Regions from separate parts of the Glutamicibacter sp. NPDC087661 genome, predicted to be linked through region 1. Evidence: riboswitches for the same ligand, from Rfam matches in the RefSeq annotation. Region 1 holds a riboswitch; each other region holds the start of a gene.

Region 1 (6,935 bases):
AGTCCCAGAAATGCATCTGCCAATTTGGACAGCCCGACAAGCGCACCCAGCGCCAAGCCCAGCAATGATCCGAAGGCGAAACCGAGAAGAACACGCTGAGTGGAGATGCCGATGTGCTTTCCGAGTTCGCCATCCTGGAAGAGCTCAATGGCAGCAGAAACCACTGAACCCGGAGTTGGCAGTGTCCACGGAGCAACGATTCCGGTAACGGTGACAAATTGCCACACAGCCAGGGTGGTCAGCGGCAAGGCCAGCGCAAGCAGCCATTTCGGGGCACGCAGGATCGTTGCGGCCATGCTGGCCTTCTGCTTGGCAGGTGTTTGGCTTCCGCGGGTTCCAGCCACGTTAGTGGGACTCATGGCTGGTTACTTTCCGGAGATCTTTGTTGCGTCTGCCTTGACGGCAAACTGGTCATCGATGAGGGTTTCCAGAGCTTCATCAACGGATTCCTGCTCCGAGACATCGCCGCTAGCGACCAGCGTGGGAGCAATCTTGCTCAGGACTCCAGTGAATTTGGCGTCGGGAACTGCCGGAACGTCCAGATTGGAGCGTTCCTCAATGACGGTGGCAGCAACTCCTGGTTCGAGCCCTGCTACGTCGGCCAGGATTTCTGCGGTTTCCTCGGGATTGTCAGCTGCCCAGCCACGAGCCTTTTCGTAGGCATCGACAACGAGCTGGGCGAGTTCGGGGCTCTGCTCAATGAAGTCTTCGCGAGCGTTCAGCGCACCGTAGGTGTTGAAATCCAAGTTCCGGTAAACCAGTTGCGCGCCGTCTTTTTCGGCAGCGGCCATGATCGGATCCAAACCGCTCCAGGCATCAACCGAGCCGTTGGCCAGGGCGGTACGTCCATCGGCATGCTGGAGGTTCTGCAGCTTGATGTCAGCTTCACTCAAGCCCGCGGATTCCAGCGCCTGCAGCAGGAAGAAGTATGGGTCGGTGCCCTTTGTAGCGGCCACGGTCTTGCCAGCGAGATCTTCAACGGACTCGATTTTCGAGTCCTTATCCACTACCAGGGCCGCCCATTCCGGCTGCGAATACAGTGCGATGGTCTTGATGGGTGCACCGTTCGAACGGTTCAGGAGCGCAGCGGAACCGGCTGTGGAACCAACATCGATTGCGTCGGCGCGAAGAGCTTCATTGGCCTTGTTGGAACCAGCGGACTGGATCCATTCGACATTTACGCCCTGCTCCTTGGCGGCTGCTTCCAACCATCCCTTTTCCTTGAGTACCAGGCTCAGCGGGTTGTAAGTGGCAAAGTCGATGGACAGGGTCTGACCATCCGAGGAGGCTGTAGCGTTTTCGCCAGCACAGCCGGTCAGGGCAACTGCGCCAACGATCAAGGCGGCGGCGGACAATGCAGTGCGGCGGGTGAGACGGTTCAAAAGCATGGAGAATCCTAGAATTGTGCGTGCAAGCGGTGTAGGTGAAAAGGTAAAGGGGACGAATGGTTCGGGACCCACGGCGTGGCCGGGACTAATGGTTGGTTGGGTCGACGCCGAGCAGGCGCAATAGGTGCAGGCGATCTGCAACGAACTTTTCATCGGTATGCCGGCGTGGATGCACAGCTGAGATGGACAGATCCTCGATGACGCCCGCTGCACTATGCCCAGCGCCTCGCCCCAGAACAATCACGCGGTCAGCCAAAGTCAACGCCTCGTCCACATCATGGGTCACCATGAGAACAGTGGTGGGGAACGATGCGTGAATCGAGAGCAGCAGATCCTGCATCTTCAAGCGTGTCAGCGCATCGAGGGCGCCGAAGGGTTCATCAAGAAGCAATACACCCGGGCGCCGAGCCAGCGCGCGAGCCAGCGAAACCCGCTGCGCCATGCCTCCGGAGATCTCGCGTGGGCGCAAGCTGGCTGCATGGCTCAGACCGGTCAGCTCGATCAACTCATCGATCAGCGAGTTGCCGGCGCGCTTATCGGTTTCCGGTGCCAGGCCCAGTGCAATGTTCTGGCGAACCGAGCGCCATGGCAGCAGCCGGGGCTCCTGGAAGGCAACGGCGCATAACTCGTTGATGCCGGTGACCTCGCGGGTGCCGGTGCGGATGGTGCCGGTGGTGGGGTGGTCCAAGCCCGATACTGAACGCAGCAGCGTGGATTTTCCGCAACCGCTGGCTCCAAGAATGGCCACGACTTGACCTGCTGGAATTTGCAGGTTGATATCGGCCAGGACGGTCCGGCTTTCCATCTTGGTGGTGAAGGTTCGCGACACGTTGCTGAACTGCACGTCCAGGGCGCTTGAAGCTGAGGCAACGGGAGCTGCCTCGGGCGCTGCAAAGGAAAGAGTCATGTTCATCTCCATCGTTCCTGGCGGTAGCACCGGCCTGCAGAGCAAAACTCCAAAGGTGGTTGCTGCGGCGTCGTGGAGCCAGATCTCTCGGCCGCTCGGGATGGTTACGTGTCCATTACAACGAGTCGAACGATTTGAACGCAAATCTTGCGTAATATGAAAAAATCTTCGACAACTACCTCACATTGCCCAGAAATTTCGTTATTTATTTTATTGCAGGCCGGTTTGCTCGACATTAAGCAAAACTTTGCAACTCATCTTCGGCAGGACGCGGATTAGGCTGTGAAATTTGAAGATGGGCACTGCCGGCACTAGGACGAAATGTGACTTCGCGGGTTGGAAACGCCGGTTTATTACCGTTACAAATGAATTACGACCCATCCAGAGCGGCTGAGAGATCTGGCTCCACGACGCCGCAGCAACCACCCCAATAGCGGGACGGTGCTACCGCCAGGACCGATGGAAAGAATTGAGAACCCTGATGCCTATTGGTGAATCGCACAATGCCCTCGGACTGGACTTCAACCAGGTCAGTGACCCTTCGCAGGCCACCGCAATGGACCTGGACAAGTTTGAAGAACAGCTGCCGACCAGGCAATTGCTGAAAATCACCCCCGGACCAAGTGCGGATGAGCAATACGACCGGCTGGCCGAAATTTTCCGTCCCGTTTTTGCGCAGATCGCCGCGACAGCCAAGGACCGCGACTTGAACCGCGTGCTTCCTTTCGAGCAGGTAGGCCTGCTGAATCGCGAGCGTTTCGGTGCGCTTCGCCTTTCCGTTGCCGACGGGGGCTACGGCGCACGGCTGGTGGATGTCTTCCGTCTGCTCATCGAGCTGTCCGAGGCGGACTCCCACGTAGGCCAGCTGTGGCGTGCGCATATCGCATTCGTCGAGAACGTCTTGGCGCTGGAGGACGAAGAGCTGCGCAAGAAGTGGGTCGCTCGCATCGCTGCTGGGCAGATTATCGGCAACGCCTACACCGAACGCGGTGGCAACGCCCTGGGCACCTTGAACACCAAGGCCAGCACCGTGGACGGGCGCTGGGTGATCGACGGTGAAAAGTACTACTGCACCGGCACCATTTTTGCCGACTGGACCACCGTTGCCGTGGCCCACCCGGAGCTCGCCGGCCGCCAGATCGCCGTGGTCTCCACCCAGCGCAGCGGCGTCAAGATCCTCGACGACTGGGATGGGTTCGGCCAGGGCCTCACCGGAACCGGCACCACAGAATTCCACCAGGTCCCGGTGGACTGCTTCATGCCGCAGCAACGCAACGACTCCGAAGCGGCAATCTTCCAGCTGGTGCTCATGTCCGTGCAGGCAGGCATTGCCCGCGCCGCACTGAACGACCTGCGCAGCGCGGTGCAGGCGCGCACCCGCATCTTCACCACCGGGACCGGGGTTCCGGTCTACCAGGAACCTCAGGTCCTGCAGCTGGTGGGCGAGGTGTCCGCAGAATCCTTCGCCGCCGACTCGGTGGTGATCGGCGCGGTGCTCGAAGTCGAGGCGGCCCTGGGCGATCCGGGACTGAACGACGAGGAACGCTACGCCGTATGCGAGCTGGCCGCCAACCGCGCGCAAACCGTGGTGCAGCCACTGGCCATCGGCGTGACCAGCAAGCTCTTCGACGCACTGGGAGCCTCTTCCACCAGAAGCGGCTGCAACCTGGACCGGCATTGGCGCAATGCGCGCACCATCGCCACCCATAACCCGGCGATCTACAAGGCGCGCATCGTCGGGGACTACGAGATCAACGGGGTCCAGCCGCAGCGGCTGTCCGTCACCGGCGAAGATTCGACCCAGCGGACCTGAGGGCCTGCGACGCACACCAGCAACTTTCCACGATTACCAACCTATGGGGGCAAAGCCATGAGCGAGAACAAGCGCGAGATCCTATTCAACGCATTCGACATGAACTGCGTGGTGCACCAGTCGCCGGGCCTGTGGCGCCATCCGCAGGACAAGGCCTCGACCTACAACACCCTGGGCTACTGGACCCACCTGGCCAAGGTGCTGGAAAAGGGGAAGTTCGACGGGCTGTTCCTTGCCGACGTGCTGGGCACCTACGACGTGTACAAGGGCACCAACGTGACCCCGCTGGGCTCCGGCGCGCAGGCGCCCGTCAACGACCCGATGATGCTGGTTTCCGCCATGGCCGCTGTGACCGAGAACCTCGGCTTCGGCGTCACCGCAGGTACCGCCTATGAGCACCCGTACGCTTTCGCCCGCCGCTTGGCCACCCTGGACCACCTGACCAACGGCCGCGTGGGTTGGAATGTCGTCACCGGCTACCTTCCCTCGGCCGCCCGCAATATGGGCCAGGAAGACCAGATGGAGCACGACGAGCGCTACAACCACGCCGATGAGTACCTCGAGGTGGTCTACAAGCTGCTCGAGGGCTCGTGGGAAGACGACGCGGTGCAGAACAACAAGGAAACCGGTGTCTACACCGACCCGGCCAAGGTGCACCCGATCGAGCACGAGGGCAAGTACTTCAAGGTCCCGGGCATCGCCATCACCGAGCCGTCGAAGCAGCGCACCCCGGTGATCTACCAGGCCGGCGCATCCAAGCGCGGCACCGAATTCGCCGCGTCGAACGCCGAAGCGATCTTCGTGAATTGCCCTACCCGCGACCTGCTCAAGGAAGCGGTCAGCAAGATCCGCGACGCTGCCGAGGCCGCTGGGCGTGGCCGTTACGACATCAAGGTCTTCGCCATGCAGACCATCATCACCGCGGAAACCTCGGAACTTGCCCAGGCGAAGTTCGAGGATTACAGCTCCTACGTGGATATCGAGGGGTCGCTTGCACTGCTTTCGGGGTGGACCGGCATCGACATGTCCGTCTACGGACCAGACGATGTCATCGGCGACGACGTGAAGTCCAACGCCATCCAGTCCTCGGTGGAGACCTTCAAGAAGGCCAGCGGCGATACCGGAAAGCCATGGACCATCCGCCAGCTGGCCGAATGGATCGGCGTGGGCGGATTCGGCCCGGTCTCCGTCGGTTCGGGTGCCGAGGTTGCCGAGAAGCTCATCGACTGGGTGGAGTACACCGACGTGGATGGCTTCAACCTCGCCTACGCGGTCACCCCTGGCACCTTCGAGGACGTTGTCGAGTACGTGGTTCCCGAGCTGCAGGCCCGCGGGGTCTACAAGACCGAGTACACCGAGGGCACGCTGCGCAACAAGCTGTTCGGCGCCGGCGACCGGGTGAAGGACACCCACCGCGCAGCCCAGTACAAGATCGCCAACCGGATGGCCACCCAAGCCTGAGCATCCGGCCCGCTGGCGCAATAGGCGGCGGCCTGCGGCAACTTCGAAAGAATGTTGCCGCAGGCCGCCGTTTTCGCTGCGCGCCTACTTGCTTGGCTTCAGCACCATGGCTGAACCGCCGCCGCGCCTGCTCGGCTCGGCTGCCGCGGTGAGCGTGCCGTCGGCAGCGATTTCCACCGCTTCAACGGCGCCGATTTCCGCTTGCGGGGTGAAGGAATCGCCAGCTGGCGTGAGTTTGTGGCCGAAGGCCTCAAGAGCCGGGCCGTAGGCATCGATGAACTCAGGTTCCGCCGTGACCGTGGCCGTATTGCGCTGCGAAGCCCGTGGTGCGGCAATGGCCTCGCTGATGCTCATGCCCAAATCGATGCGGTTCACCAGGGTCTGCAGCACCGTGGTGATGATGGTGGAACCGCCGGGGGAGCCGATGGCCAGCACCGGTTCGCCGTCCTGCAGGACAATGGTTGGCGCCATCGAGGAGCGCGGGCGCTTGCCAGGTCCGATGCGGTTGGGATCCTGCGGATCGTAGACCGTGGAGAAATCAGTCAGTTCGTTATTCAGCAAGAAGCCGCGGCCGGGAACCACCATGCCCGAGCCGCCGGTCTGCTCGATGGTCAACGTGTAGGAAACGACGTTGCCCCAGCGGTCCACCACCGACAGATGGGTGGTGGAGATGTTCTCCGTGTCCTGCTCTTCAACCGGTTCGCTGGTGGCAGCAGGGCAGCGGCCATCATAGTTTTCGATATCACCTGGAGCGACCGGCTTGGCCGCGGCTTGATCCGGGTCGATGGCGCACGCGCGATCTGCGCCGAACAGCTTGTCTGTCAGGGTCCGGGTCGGAACGTCGGCGAACGCCGGGTCTCCGACGAACTTGCCGCGATCAGCATAGGCGAGCGCCGTTGCCTCGAAATAATGGTGCAGGGCATCGGCCTCATCCATGGCCGCCACATCGAACTGCCCCAGGATGTTCAGCGATTCGCCGATGGTCGTCCCGCCGCTGGAAGAAGGTGCCATGCCGAAGACATCGTAGCCCCGGTAATCCACCTGGGTCGGTTCCTGTTCCACCACGTCGTAGCCGGCCAGGTCCGCGGTGGACAGCTGGCCTGCGGGAACCGGGAGGTCGGTGCCAGTGCTCTTGGGCGGTGCCTGCACCGTGTGGGCGATCTCGGCAGCCAGCTCTCCCTCATAGAATCCATCAAGGCCTTGCTTGGCCAGCATCCGGTAGGTGTGCGCGAGATCCGGATTCCGGAAGATGGTCCCGACCTCAGGAGCATCTCCGCCGGGCAAGAACAATTCGCTGGTGGCCGGGAACGCGGCGAATCGTTCCTTGTTATCCAAGGTCTGCTCGCGGAACGTTTCATCAATGACA
Region 2 (6,935 bases), on a different contig from region 1:
CTTCCCCGGTCACCTCGCCGGTGTGCAGCGCCTGCGCAGTTTCATAGGCTCCCTGCAATGCCGTCGACACTCGTTCCACCGTTGCCGCGGCAGCGAAGGCCGCCGCGGAGACCTCGCCGATCACCTGCAGCAGCTGCGGGTCTTCGGCCGCCAGATTGGCCGCGGCATGGCTGAAGGTCCGCTTGCGCGCCTTCAGCTCGGCGGCGAAGTCGCGCTCGGCTGCTTTGGCGGAGCCGGCCAGAACAGCGAGCAGCACCTGCTGGTAGAAAGCTGTCTGGTACTTGAAACGCGTATCGAAGTCGATGAGGTCTTCTTCAGCGACAATCGCATCGGTGAAGGTGGAGGTGCCGGTACCCGTGGTGCGCTGGCCGAAGCCATCCCAGTCATCGGCCAGCTCGACGCCGGGCTGGTGGCGGTTGACTGCGGCGATCACGCGCTTTCCGGTGTCGGTGCGCTCTGCGTAGGTATCGAGCCAGTCGGCGAAGATCGAGCCGGTGGAGTAGTACTTGGTGCCGTTGAGCTTGAATCTTCCCTCGCCGTCCGGGGTGACCTTGGTGATCACGTCCCCGACCTTGACGGTGCCGACCTCGGTCCAGGAGTTGCCCACCAATTCTCCCGCCACGAAGCGGGCCAGCCATTTGTCGCGCCCCGGACCGGGGGCCGCAACCAGACGGTCCTCGACGAAGGCGAAGTGCGCGCGCAGCGCTTGGGCAATATTGGAATCCGCCGCCGCGAGATCCACGAAGAGCTCGAAGAGTTCGGGCAGCGTAGCACCGGCACCCCCGTGCGATTCCGGGACCCGAACCGCGCCAAAGCCGGCAGCGGCCAGGTCCGCGACCTGCTGGTAGGGCAATTCGCCGGTGCGGTCGCGTTCAGCTGCACCCTGCGCAATGCGCGCGAAGAGCGGTGCGAAGCGGTTTTTGAGGCCTGCGAGTCGATTGCCAGTTGCAAGTACAGTCATCGTTCAGTCCAATCCGGGAGAAGTTTTCTTAGGTGTACAGCGAGAGCGGCTGGGACTCTCCGCGCAGGAAGTAGGCGCCGACCTCGATCTTCTTGTAGTCCACTGGGTCGTGCAGCGAATGGGTGCGCACATTGCGCCAGTACAGGTCCAGGCCCACCGAGTTCGCAGTCGAAGATGAACCGGTCACCTCGAAGATCCGGTTCGCCACATCCACTCCCACCTCAGTGGAGACCACCTTGGCTTCAGCAATTTCCACGGCCAACGCCGCTCGTTCGGGCTGGGTGACTTCCCCGGCCTTTGAGAGCAGGGCGTCGAATTTCCGGCCCAGCTTCTCGGTCAGCGCCGCCACTGCTGCGGTGCGGGCTTTGAGCTCTCCGACGGTGCGCTGGAAGATCGGGTCCTGCGAGTAGGTCTCTGCCTGCGAGAACAGCCAGGCGTTCTTGCGGCCCAGCAAGATCTGCTTGCCGCGCTCCAGTGCTCCCTGGGCGATGCCCAGATAGAAGTTGGCGAAGGCCAGCTGGATACCGGGGGTAAGCAGGGTGGAGACCGGTTCATCGGTGACGAATCCCAGCAAGTCCCCTGCTTCGAGCCGCACGTTGTGGAACTTCAAGGAATTCGACGCGCTCAGCCGCTGTCCCAGGTAGTCCCAGTCGTCAACGATTTCCAAGCCATCGATATCGCGTGGCAGAACCAACGCGAGAATCTGCCCGTCGTATTCTCCGCCCTGGACCAGCGCGTTGATGACGATGACCTCGCCAACACCGGAACCCGTGGAGAATCGCTTGGCTCCATTCAGTCGGTAGCCGTCCCCTTCGGCGCTCAGCGTCAAATCCGGATCAACTGGATTCACCGAATCGCCCCAGAGCCAGCCACCTTCCACGGTGCGCTGCCACCATGCCCCTTGCGCTTCTGCTGGGGCGTAGAACGGAATGCCGGACTGGTTGATGTAGTGGTAAGCCAGCAACTGCGAGATGGATCCATCAGCTGCGGCCAGTATGCGGACCACTTCGAAGGCCGTTTCCCAATGGGCTCCGGCTCCGCCGAATTCTGCAGGCACCAAGAGATTGAGCAACCCGGCTTCGCGCAGCAGCTGCACTTCGGCGAAAGGCTGGGCGTTCTTTCGGTCGCGTTCGAGCGCGTCAGCCGCCAGCTTGTCAGCTACTTGCTGGGCGACGTCGCGCCAATCAGCCAGTTCAGCTTCATCAGCAGTGCCGGTGTAGGGCACGCGCGGCAATTGGGTATCCAGTACAGTCATCTTCGTTCTCCTCTTGGGCTATGGATTCCGAAGGATGCAGAAAATCTGCGGATCCATCGAACCTGGCGTTAGCACTACCTGCGGAGTGCAGGCTTGCTGCGGCGTCTCGGAGCCAGGTCTCTTAGCCGCTCTGGATGGGTTGTTCTCCATCAGTGAAGCACCGACGGCCTCCGCTTGGCAGGGAAGATGTCATAGGACGGAACATCGTCATGAATCGACATTTTCGAGGCCTTCACAGGGGCCTCAGTGGCCGTCATATTTCCTCATGTGTCACCGGGCGCCTAGTACAGCTTCAGGTGTTTGGCTCGCTTCGGATTCCGCTGCCGAGGCCTTTCCCGCATAAGCCCCGCGATAGGCGGCTGCAGGGTGATCGTCAGCCACTCGCGTCGTGCCGGGACCCGCCAGATATTCGCGCAGGGTGTTGCCTTCGTATCCTGCCCAAGTTCTTCCGCGCTTCCGCAACTCGGGAACCACCAGATCGGTGAACTGCTCGAAGGAACCTGGGGTGATGGCATAGGCCAAGTTGATCCCGTCCAATCCTGATTCATCCACCCAACGCTCGATTTCGTCCGCCACGGTTTCCGGCGAACCGACGAGCACCGGTCCGATGCCGCCAACTCCGAGGTAGTCGGCGATGGCATTCGGGGTCCACTTCTGCTGCGGATTCGCTGTAGTGAAAATCGATACCGCCGATCGCGCCGCGTTGGTTTCCAGATATTGCAGCTCCTCATCCGGCGCGTACTGGCTCAGGTCCAAGCCCGACCACCCGCCATAGAATGCCATGGCACCTTCGCGCGAGGCATAGGACTGGTATTCGCGGTAGAGCTTCTGCGCCTGCGCGTCTGAATCAGCCACCACAGTGGTCATCAGCGCATAGATTTTGGCGGCGTCCCGGGGCCGACCCACCAGTTCGAACTCATCGCGGATCGCATCGGTCTGGCGGCGGGTGACCGCGGTATTGATCGAATTCAGGAAGATGCCCTCGGCATGCTGCGCGCCAAAGCGCCGGCCGCGCGAAGAAGCGCCCGCTTGGAAGATCGCCGGGGTGCGCTGGATGGAAGGCTCGGAAAGATGGATGCCCGGCACGTTGAAGTACTGGCCGTGATGGTTAATCGGATGCACCTTGGAAGGGTCGGTGTAGACGCCACGTTCGCGGTCCTTGAGAACCGCGTCTTCCTCCCATGATCCCTCCCAGAGCTTGTAGACCACGTCCATGAATTCATCGGCAATGTCGTAGCGGGCGTCGTGATCCAGCTGCCTGGCCATGCCCAGATTGCGGGCCGCCGACTCCAAGTAGCTAGTCACCACGTTCCAACCGATGCGCCCGCGGGTGAGGTGGTCCAGCGAGGAGAACTTCCGGGCCAGCGCGTAGGGTTGCTCATAGGTCAGCGCGCTGGTCACCGCGAAACCGAGATTCTTCGTGGCCACGGCCATGGCGGAAACCTGCATGAAGGGATCGTTCAGTGGCACCTGGTCGGCATCGAGCAAGGCTGGACCGCTGGAATTCTGGTACACGTCATAGATGCCAAGTACATCGGCGAGGAACAGGGCATCAAAGCCACCGCGCTCCAGGGTCTTGGCCAGATCCACCCAGTATTCAAGGGTGTTGTATTCGTCGGCTCGATTCTGCGGGTGCCGCCACAGCCCAGGGCTCTGGTGGCTGACGCAGGTCATGTCAAAGGCGTTAAGGTGGATGCGCTTGCCCATTATTTTCTGTTTCCCTTCGCGGTGTTCGTCAGTGCCTGATGCTTGGTCGTGCGCAATAGCGCGAAGATGCCGGTGGCCGGCCGACTCTTGGCCCTCCCGAGCACCACGGCGGCGAGCAGGATGGACAGGAGAACCAGCCCTCGGGCCAGGTCTTGCCAGAAGAAGGACAGGCCAATCAGGTTCAGCCCGTTATCCAGCAGGCCAAAAATCACCACGCCGATCAGCGTTCCGCCCACGGACACTCGCCCGTAGCGGCTGATGGTTGCCCCGATGAAGACCGCGCCAATGGCATCCATCAGATAGGCCTGTCCGCTGCCCGGGACATATCCGTTGGAGCGTGCCGCCAGCACCACTCCGGCGAATCCGGCGATCACCGCGCACAACAGGTAGGCGCTGGCGATCAGCGCATTGGTCCGCAGGCCAGATATTCTTGCGGCGCTCGGCTGTTCGCCTGCCATGGTCAGCTTCCGCCCGTAGCGGGTGATGCCAAGCAGCAGGGCCACCACCAGGGAGATGGAGACCGCGTTGACGATGGCGGCGTCAATGCCCAGGAAGTATCCGCGCCCGATCACGGCAAAACCGTCCGGCACCAGGGGCGCCGACAGGTAGATCGGTGCGCCGCCGCCGGTGAGCAGCTGCTGCACGCTGGTGCCGGCAAACCACACGCTCAGCGTAGCCAGGAAAGCCGGGATTCGCAGGATCACGATCAGCAGCGCATTCACCGCTCCCACCGCCAAGGCGCAAAGCAGCCCGCCGGCCACGGCCACCCACGCACGGTAGCCGTCATGGATCAGCCAAGCGCTGGCCAAGGCTCCCAGATCCAGGGCCACGCCAATCGACAGGTCGATGCCTCCGGCGCGCACCACCAGGGTCAACCCGATGGCGGCCAAGGCGAGCAAAGCCACCTGCCCCAGGATTCCGAAGAGGTTTCCCACGGTGAAAAACACCGGGCTGAGCACCGAGAACACGATGAGGATCAGGGCCAACGTACCCGGAGCCACCAGCCTCGATGCTTGAAGCGTGCCGCGTTTCTTTCCGCTGTAGGCTGCGACCGGTCCGGGGCTCGGCTCCACGGGTGCGGCCAGGGTTTCAATGGTGCTCATCGGTTCTTCCTTCCGCGCAGGGTCACGCTGGCCAAGACCAGCAGGATCAGCAGGCCCTTGGCAGCACCCACCCACTGGCTGGCCACGCCCAGCAGCGTCAATCCGTTATCCAGGGCGGCCACAAATACCGCGGCCAGAACGGTGCCGACCACACTGACCAGCCGCCTGCGCGAAAAGATCATGGACATGTAGGCCACCAGGATGATGTCCAGGAGAATTTGGGTTCCGATGCCTGGAACGGCGGCCGAAAGCCTTGCCACCAGCAGCGTTCCGGCCAGGCCAGCCAACGCCGAGCTGAGCACATAGCTAGCTAGCCGGTATCGGCGCGGGTCAAGTCCCGCCACCTGCGCGGCGGTCGGATTCTGGCCAACCGCATAGGAATTCACTCCCCAGCTGGTTTTGCCATATACCCACCACACCGCTGCCCCGATGAGCGCCATAAGCCAGGCCACCAATGGGATGCCGAAGAGCACGCTGCCCCGCGCCGCTTCGAAGAAGCCACCGGTAACGGCGATCTTCAAGTTCTGGCTGAAGACCAGTTCCAGCGAAGCGGCCACCCCCATGGTGGCCAAGGTGGCCAGCAGCGGACGCAGGCCCAAGGTGACCGAGAGGCCATTGACGACGCCGATCGCGGTGGCAACGAGGACCCCGTAGAGCACCGCGACCATGCCCGGGGTTCCGGCAGCCGCGGCCAGCGCGGTCACCGTTCCGGCTAGTCCTGCCACCGCGCCGGTGGACAGGTCGATGCCTCCGTTGAGCACGTCGTCGCCGCCAGCGATGATCACAATGGCCAGCCCCACCCCGGCAATGCCGAAGACCGACGCTTGGGTCAGGATGGTGGCGATATTCGAAGCCGTCAAGAAAAATGGGGAACCGAAGGCAAAGAGCAGCAGCACCGCGGTGATGCCGGCGTAGCCGATCCAGGCCGCCAATCTCGGCTTCGTGCGGGACGCGCCAGGCGCAGGTGCTTCGTCGACCGGAACAAGGGTGGCGCTCATGCTTTGACCTCTTCGCGTGATGTTCCGGCGGTTTGGCCGCTGGATGCCAAGTGAAGAATTCTTTCCGTACTCGCCTCGCTCGACGGCAGTTCGGCGATGATCCGACCGCGATAGAGCACCAGCACTCGATCGGCCAGTCCCACTACTTCTTCCAGGTCAACGCTGACCAACAGCGCGGCGGCTCCCTGCTGGACCAACTGGGAAATCTGCGCGTAGATATGCGCACGGCTTCCCACGTCGACGCCCGAGGTGGGTTGGTCAAAGACGAGCGCGTCCGATCCCTTGGCCAACCAGCGGGCCAATACCGCTTTCTGCTGGTTGCCGCCGGACAAACCCGAAGCCACGGCTCCTGGATTCGCCGGACGGATATCCAGGCGCTGCACCAGTTCGCTGGCTGTGTCCCGCTCTTTGCGCGCATTCAACAAGCCCAGGCGGCGGCCAAGCTTTCGCAGGCTGGCCGCTGCAATATTTTCGCGCACGGTGTTGCGCAGGAAGATGCCATCTGAATGCCGGTTCGACGGGACGTAGGCGCCTGCCCGGGCGGCAAAGTCCGCCGCAGATGCCACCGGCCGGCCGTGCAGCAGCGCCGAGCCGGTATGCGCACGATTGCCGGTGGCCGCGTCGGCGAGCACCTCAATCCCCGATCCCACCAATCCGGTGACGGCCACGATTTCTCCGGGCGCCACCGAGATATTGATGCCGCTCAATGTTCCGGCCACCGAGAGGTCCACCAGTTCAAGGGCAGGCTCGCCCTGAACGGCGGGCGGCTCGCGCCTCTGGTGCGAGAACTCGTTAACCTGGTTGCCCAGCATCAAGCCGATGACATCTTCGATACTGTCACCGTCCGCGAAACTGGCGTCACCGGCATTTCTGCCGTTGCGCAGCACCGTAATCCGGTCGGTGATCTGCCG
Region 3 (6,935 bases), on a different contig from region 1:
GAGCAGTGAACGCATGCGTGCGATAAACAAGTCCGCGCCGTCAATGCCTTCAGCCATCTCATCAAGTTCTTCGAACAATGAGATTTGGAAGACCGTAAGCTTCAGGTCTCCCTCCTTCGGCTTGTCATTCATTGCCTGCGCCTCGTCAACGAGCGCCTTGAGCTTGGCGAACATGGGGTGGTTCAACGAGAACCAAGTGTTATCCGGCAGGCGCAGCTTCATCTGGCCATTGCTCATGGCCTCGACGATCTGCGAGAAAGGAACCTCGTGGTTGCCCACGGTGATCAGCAAGCCAAGGTCCAGCCAGTCGGTCCGTTCATGATTCACGGCATTGATCTTCAGCTGAGGAAGTTCACGCAGCTGACGGAATTTCGGCCGGGTACCCTTCTCAACCAGCTTGACTTCAGGAATGCGTTCTAGCGCGGGGAGGATCTCGGTGACGAAATCGATGGTGTCATCGCGGGCGTAGAACTTCGGCGACAAGTTGGGATTGCCGCTTTCTTCATGGACCAGGAAAACTTCATGCACTGCGGCCTGAAGCAGTTCCTCGGCCTCAAGGTCATACACTTCCTGGTCGCCAGGGATCCCCGGGTAGAGGATCTGGAAGTCCAGCGCGGCGGTGTCGTTCGGTTCGTTATTCTCGTTGAATTCGCGCTTGTAGACCACGGTCGCCTGCACATAGGGCGGTTTCAAAGCAGGCAATTCCAGCTCGTCGCTAACGCTACGCAGCTCGAAACGGCGGGCCAAACGCGGGTAGGAGGATTCAAAGAAATCGTTGATCTCCGGCCTAGGCACGGTGACCGGACGGCGGTCAACATACCAGCGGCGGTGCGCGTCAGGAATCGGCTCAACACTTGGCGCGAGCCAAATCTCATCAGGCTGAGCCAACTGGGCATAGAAACCATGCTCGGCGATGACACCGCTTGGTGCCTCCGGATCGAGAATGAGATCCTGGTTTGCAATGTGCAGGACACCGTCCAATTGCAACCGTTGCTCATCCAGGGAGGCCTGCATGCTGAAGCTGGCTGGAGCAACGATGCGCACGCGCTGCTCGGATCGGGTCGTGATCAGCGGAATTCCCAGCTCATCAGCTTGGTCAAGCAGTGGCCAGAGCAGCTCGGAAGCGTACTCGTCCAGGAACAGCCAGTCTTCATCCACCTTGAACTGCAGCTGGCTGTCGCTGCGCGCCATGGAGGCAAAGCGGGTAAACCAGTGGTGCTGCGCCCGCAGCAGGTTCCAGCCGTAGGTCTTGAAGCCCAGGGTGGTCCAGCGAAGCTGGCCACGAACCCAACGGCCTTCGGTGTTGCGAACCATTGGGCGCACTCCCAAGCGGAAGCGCTTATTGCGGGTCGGGTGCGGGATGGTTCCGGTCGGCATCCATTGTTGCTGCTGGGTGGCGTCCTTCGAATCGAAGAGCAGGAACTGAAGCGCCATCGGCACTACCGGATCGTGCTGCGAACCAAGCAGGCCATCGGCCGGGCCCGGCTCGGACTCTTCAAACCATGAATCGATTTGCTGCGACCAAACTGTGTTCGGCTTCTCTTCCCGGGCAGGCACGGGGCGTGGCTGGGAAGCGATCTTGTTGGAGACAATAGCCAGTGCCGCGATGTGCGAGCAGATGCCCGGTGCGTCGCAGGTGCACTCGCACGATTCGATCTTCCACTCTCCACCGTCCATGAGGACCTGGATCATCGGAGAATATTCTTCGCCAGAATCGGTGACGGTGCCTTCGATCTGGTGGGTGCTTTCGTCGAATTCCACGTCAACCACGGAATTTGCTTCTGCAGCCAGGTTCTTTCCATAGAAGAAAGGAACGTTGCCCAGAAAAGCCAATAAGTGGCGGGCATCAATGGTTGGTGGAACAGATTCAATCATCCTCTCATCGTTTCACGTTCCGGGCCTTCGCGAAAGTTGAAGGGCCTTTCTGTGAATAATCACTATCTATGACGTAGCGTTGACGCATGTCCCAAGTGTGGCCCTACCTTCCAGCACGCGCAGTGAACATAACGACGCTCGTTGAATTCGACCGTCTCGCAGCCGAAGCGCTGGCTTCCCACCGCGCACGCGGAAAAGGCTGGCGAGTGCACCGTGTTGATCTGCGCGAACGGGATACCGTGCTGGAATCCTTGGATCTTTCCGAAGCGCTATTCATCGATTGCCAGTATTCCGCGCAAGGAGCGCAGATCGTGCAAGCCACTGGCGGGCTGTGCATGAGCTCGGGGGAGGAGCTTCCCTTCGAGACGGTGGCTCGCGGTTTGTATTCGCCGCATGAGTTGTACTCGGGGATCCGGACGCAGACCTACGAGCATGTGCCTGATGCGAAGATCTACGCGTACTCCCAGCAGCATGCAGCGGTGAATTCCGATAGCGATAGCAATGCGCTGGCAAGAACCCTGCATGATCACCACATTGGCCAGGCGCTGGTCTCGGCGGTGTACGAGGGCACGTTCAAGGAAACCCCGATTATCGGGGTGATGGGCGGGCATGCGATGAGCCGGGGCACTGCGCAGTATGCGCAAGCTTTGGAGCTTGGGCGCATGATTACCCGGGCCGGCTACGCGGTCGCCACCGGTGGAGGCCCCGGCGCAATGGAAGCCGCCAATGCCGGTGCGTGGCTGGCCGATTACGGACCAGAAGATGTCGCTACGGCATTGCAGATGCTGGCCGAAGCGCCAGATGCGATCCATCAGCGCACCGGCTGGGCGAGAACTGCGTTGATGGTCAAGGAGCGTTTCCCGAGCCAGCGGCAGTCCCTGGGCGTGCCAACCTGGTTCTACGGCCATGAGCCGCCGAATCTGTTTGCCACCCAGATTGCCAAGTTCTTCACCAATTCCATTCGTGAAGCGATTCTGCTGGAGCAGTCCAACGGCGGGCTGGTAGTTCTGCCCGGGGCCGCTGGCACGGTGCAGGAAATCTTCCAGGATGCCTGCGAAAACTACTACGCTACCGGTGCTCGCGTGGTGCCGATGGTGCTGATCGGCAAGGACTATTGGACGAGGGATCTGCCTGCTTGGCCGCTGCTTCAGGCCCTGGCCAAGGACCGTGTCATGGAACAGAAGATTGCTCTGGTGGAAACCGCCGAAGAAGCGATGGAGTTCATCCAGAGCATGCAAACCCTGCGCCGGCGTACCCGGCGGCCGGAGAACAGCTAGAGCACGGCATGGAAAATGCCGGTAGAGCCAAAGCTGTACCGGCATTCGAATCGCAGCAGGCTGCTATCCGATGCTGACGTCGAAGATCAGGCCCAAGCAGTAGGTGATGGCCGCTGCGCCCCAGCCGATGGCTAGCTGGCGCAGGCCGCGCTTGAGCGGGGAGGCACCGGAAAGCAGTCCCACGATCCCTCCGGTGATCATCAGGGCCACGCCTACCAGGACTACCGAGACGAGGATCGCGGTCATGCCGGAGAGCCCAAGGATATAAGGCAGGATCGGCACGACCGCGCCGGAAGCGAAAAGGATGAACGAGGTGGCCGCCGCGCCGGTGGCCGACCCCAGTTCCTGGTGCTCCTTCTCGAGTTCTTCGCCGCGGCCTTCCGGGTTCAACGAGAAGTCGGGGTTGCAATCGCAGGTGAACAGGCCCATGCGTTCTGCGGCCCGGTGCGCTGCATCTTCATCGCTCATTCCGCGGGCCTTGTAGATCAGCACCAGCTCGTTGGCGTCCAGATCGAGGTTCGGGGCGGCGGTCAGCGTGACCTGGGTTGGTCGCGAGGCGGTCAGCAGCTCGCGCTGGGAACGCACCGAGACGTACTCGCCAGCTGCCATGGACAGTGCGCCGGCCAGCAAACCGGCAACACCGGAGAACAGCACGAAGGTCGCTGAAACACCGGTCGCACCGATACCCATGATCAACGCCAGGTTGGAAACCAGCCCGTCGTTGGCGCCGAAGACCGCAGCGCGGAAGTTGCCCGAAAGGCGCGCACGGCCTGCTGTAGCCAGCGCCCGGACGACCTCTTCGTGGACCTGTTCGTCGGCCGCCATCTGCGCGGTGGCGTCCTTGTCGTCGCGGTAGGGCGAACTGCTTTCGGAGCGCTGGGCCATGGCCAGCACGAAGACCGAACCGAAATGCAATGCCAGGAAACGCAGCATGGTGCGTCGCAGCGACGGGCGGACTTCCTTGAAATGCTCGCCGAGCAGGACGCGCCAGTGGGATTCGTGGCGGGCTTCCGCCTCTGCAAGGCCCAGCAGGATTTGCCGTTCTTGACCGGTTTTCTTTTCCGCGAGGGCCCTGTAGATGGAGCCTTCGGCGACTTCATCTGCGAGATACTTGCGCCATCGCTGGATCTGCGCTTTGGTAGGTTCGGTTTCTGGGTGCTGTGGCATCGCGACGATGACTCTCCTGGAACATGGATTTTCCAATGAAACCCGTGGATCGGATCAACCACCCAGTTTAGTCAGGGCTCCTGCACTTGGGAATTTGGCAAGGCTAAAAGCAATTCTCTTGCCCGCGGGATTTCCGGCTACCGGCAGCACCAGCTGCAATTCAGAAGTGGCCGGATCATAGGTCGGCCTGCGGGCGCAACGGGCAATGAGCCGTTCAAGCCTGAGCGGATCTGCAACGTAGCGGGTGCGCCAGCGCCCCTCGGCCTTGAATTGCACTTGGCCGGTCTGGCGGTCGATGACGGGCAGAATCGGATATGCCATGGAGGTCAACTCTCTTGCGAGCTCTTGCCCGTGCACCTGTTGGTGCGCGGACCGCTTCCTCATCCGAACCACCCATGAACTTGGGGTTGGTGCGCGGCCAGTCGGAGCTTGGCGCCGCGTCTCGTGAAGCAACATTTCCGATGGTACCGCCGGCGGCAGGGCGCGGTGAAGTCCGAATGCGTAATATGACTGCGGCTCAGCTGCCCGGGGCAAAGGCATTGGCCAGTTGCTGCAGCTTCTCGCGTTGTTCGGCCCATTGCCCCGCGGTGTAGTCGGGCAGCAGATCCAGTTGCGCGGTCCAGCCAGCACGGCCATCGAGCTGCTCGCGAATAATATCCAGATGCCCTGCATGCCGGGAGGTCTCGGCGAGCGCATGGATGAGCAGGTGATCCAAGGTGGTTTTGCCAGCTGGCCCCCACCACGGTACCTCTACGGGGCAGTCCAGGGGCAGGTCGCTGATGGCTTCATCGGCGAAGGCGATGGCTTTCCGATACAGGCCGATCAGCTGTTGCGCATCCATATCTGCTGGCGGAAGGAAATCCGCGTCGGGATCATGCGGTGCAATGAATTCGCGAACGTAGCGGTCATCGGCTCTGCGCTTGAGGCAGGTGCCGAAATATTCGTATTCATTGATCGCCAAATGGTGCAGCACTCCCAGGATATGGGTGCCCGTGGGGGTGAGCGGAGTGCGTGCCAGGTGTTCGGCGAGGCCTTCTGCCTTGTAGATCGCATTCTCGCGCGCGTCGTTCAGGTACCCGCAGAGCTTGTCCTTGGTGCTGTCCATGGGCAGAGTCTAGTGAGCGCTGCAGTCTCGCGGTAGAGGGCGCGGTGTGTTTACCATTGGTAAACTTGCCCCGCAGGCCTTGAAGCCAAAGTGGTTGCGGTTGTTGCTGCAGAAAACGTCGAGGAGCCAAACGATGAAAACCTTGCCAGTTGAACCAACCGGTGCTGCGATCAATATCGGTGCGAGGCTGCGCGGGGTGCGCCAGACCCAGCGTATGACCATTGACCAGGTCGCCGAGCTATCCGGACTGACCAAGGGTTTCCTCTCGCGTGTGGAGCGCGACCTGACCAGCCCTTCGGTTTCCACTCTTTTGCGGTTGTGCGAAGTGCTGGGCATGGAGGTCGGTACCCTCTTCGAGGTTCCTGAAACGAAACTGGTCCGACTGGAGCAGGCACCCCGTGTTTCCCTGGGCGGTGACGGCATCACGGAGCAGCTGGTCACGCCGCGCAGCGAGAAGCGGGTGCAGATGATTCGCGCCGAGATTGCGCCCAAGGGCACCGGTGAAGCGGAGCTGTATTCGGTGGATTGCGAGCTGGAAGTGCTGCACGTGATCGCTGGAAAATTCATCCTGGTATTGCCTGATCAGCGCGTAGAACTCGAAGCAGGCGATACGATCACCTTCCCCGGGCGTGAACCGCATAGCTGGGAAAACGATTCTGATGAGGTTGCCGTGGTTACCTGGACGCTGATCCTCTCATGACGCCAATCCCTTGCGCTTGCTGCCATGGCACGGCATGCGCAGTGCGGCTGCGCGTTCGTCTGCGGGGAGATGAACCGCGTATTCTAGGAACGATGCGTTGTTCCGGGCGCTCGGGACAATCAGTGATGGGAGAGGCGTGAGGACAGGCGAACCAACCGCTGCGCAAGATCAACTGCGCAGTATCAGCTGGTGGGCTTCGATACTTTTCGGCGTTCTTATTGGCACCACCTTGACCTGGATCCGCACCCAACGCAATTTCTTCTTCATTGGCGCCGCGATTCTGGCCGTCGTCATTGTCACCATTGGCGTGCGGACGATTCGCCGACGGGCACGCTTCCCGGTGATGGCGCAGGCGCGCACCTCGTGGGCGTATGTGCTGTGGACAGGTGTCCTGCTGGTCCTGGCCGGACCGATCCAGCTGGTGTACGTAGCTGATGACCTTTCCGAACTGACTATCAAATCGCTGGTCATGTCCGCAGGCTTCTGCCTGGGCATTCACGAGGTCGACCGCGCGCTGGTGAAAGCCAGCAAGAAGCGCTCCGGCGAGGCCTAGCCTCCCGATTTGGGCAAAATAGCCTGAAATGTAGTCAAAACATCCAATACCCTTTGGCGCGATTTTGCATAGTGTGATCCTGATCAACTTTCCAGAAGGGGTTGCCATGTCAGGAAAAACCGCGAAGAACCACACCGCAGAACCAGGCCTCAAGAAGGTCCTCGGCCGCTGGGATGCCTTGGCCATAGGCGTGGGCGCGATGATCGGCTTTGGCTGGGTCGTGCTCACCGGCGACTGGATTACCACCGCCGGCCCGTT

The links. A riboswitch is a leader RNA that binds a small molecule or an ion and turns the genes downstream of it on or off. The one in region 1 is predicted to bind S-adenosylmethionine.
Region 2: linked by a shared signal. The riboswitch ahead of ACIOTN_RS12840 (acyl-CoA dehydrogenase family protein) and the one ahead of ACIOTN_RS09765 (ABC transporter ATP-binding protein) in region 1 are both predicted to bind S-adenosylmethionine.
Region 3: linked by a shared signal. The riboswitch ahead of ACIOTN_RS16200 (hypothetical protein) and the one ahead of ACIOTN_RS09765 (ABC transporter ATP-binding protein) in region 1 are both predicted to bind S-adenosylmethionine.

Annotation. Positions count from the first base shown of each region.
Region 1 is NZ_JBIUWE010000003.1:97,379-104,313, forward strand. It holds gene ACIOTN_RS09755 (ABC transporter permease) at 1-296, opposite strand, end outside; gene ACIOTN_RS09760 (aliphatic sulfonate ABC transporter substrate-binding protein) at 366-1,388, opposite strand; gene ACIOTN_RS09765 (ABC transporter ATP-binding protein) at 1,474-2,295, opposite strand; SAM riboswitch class I at 2,301-2,402, opposite strand; SAM riboswitch class I at 2,670-2,761, shown strand; gene ACIOTN_RS09770 (acyl-CoA dehydrogenase) at 2,777-4,108, shown strand; gene ACIOTN_RS09775 (LLM class flavin-dependent oxidoreductase) at 4,166-5,569, shown strand; gene ggt (gamma-glutamyltransferase) at 5,654-6,935, opposite strand, start outside.
Region 2 is NZ_JBIUWE010000004.1:298,502-305,436, reverse strand. It holds gene ACIOTN_RS12845 (acyl-CoA dehydrogenase family protein) at 1-961, opposite strand, end outside; gene ACIOTN_RS12840 (acyl-CoA dehydrogenase family protein) at 990-2,216, opposite strand; SAM riboswitch class I at 2,267-2,357, opposite strand; gene ACIOTN_RS12835 (LLM class flavin-dependent oxidoreductase) at 2,487-3,923, opposite strand; gene ACIOTN_RS12830 (ABC transporter permease) at 3,923-5,026, opposite strand; gene ACIOTN_RS12825 (ABC transporter permease) at 5,023-6,024, opposite strand; gene ACIOTN_RS12820 (sugar ABC transporter ATP-binding protein) at 6,021-6,935, opposite strand, start outside.
Region 3 is NZ_JBIUWE010000006.1:224,525-231,459, reverse strand. It holds gene ACIOTN_RS16215 (SNF2-related protein) at 1-1,875, opposite strand, end outside; gene ACIOTN_RS16210 (LOG family protein) at 1,962-3,152, shown strand; gene ACIOTN_RS16205 (VIT1/CCC1 transporter family protein) at 3,216-4,319, opposite strand; gene ACIOTN_RS16200 (hypothetical protein) at 4,374-4,640, opposite strand; SAM riboswitch class IV at 4,656-4,769, opposite strand; gene ACIOTN_RS16195 (DinB family protein) at 4,837-5,424, opposite strand; gene ACIOTN_RS16190 (helix-turn-helix domain-containing protein) at 5,558-6,124, shown strand; gene ACIOTN_RS16185 (hypothetical protein) at 6,261-6,677, shown strand; gene ACIOTN_RS16180 (APC family permease) at 6,784-6,935, shown strand, end outside.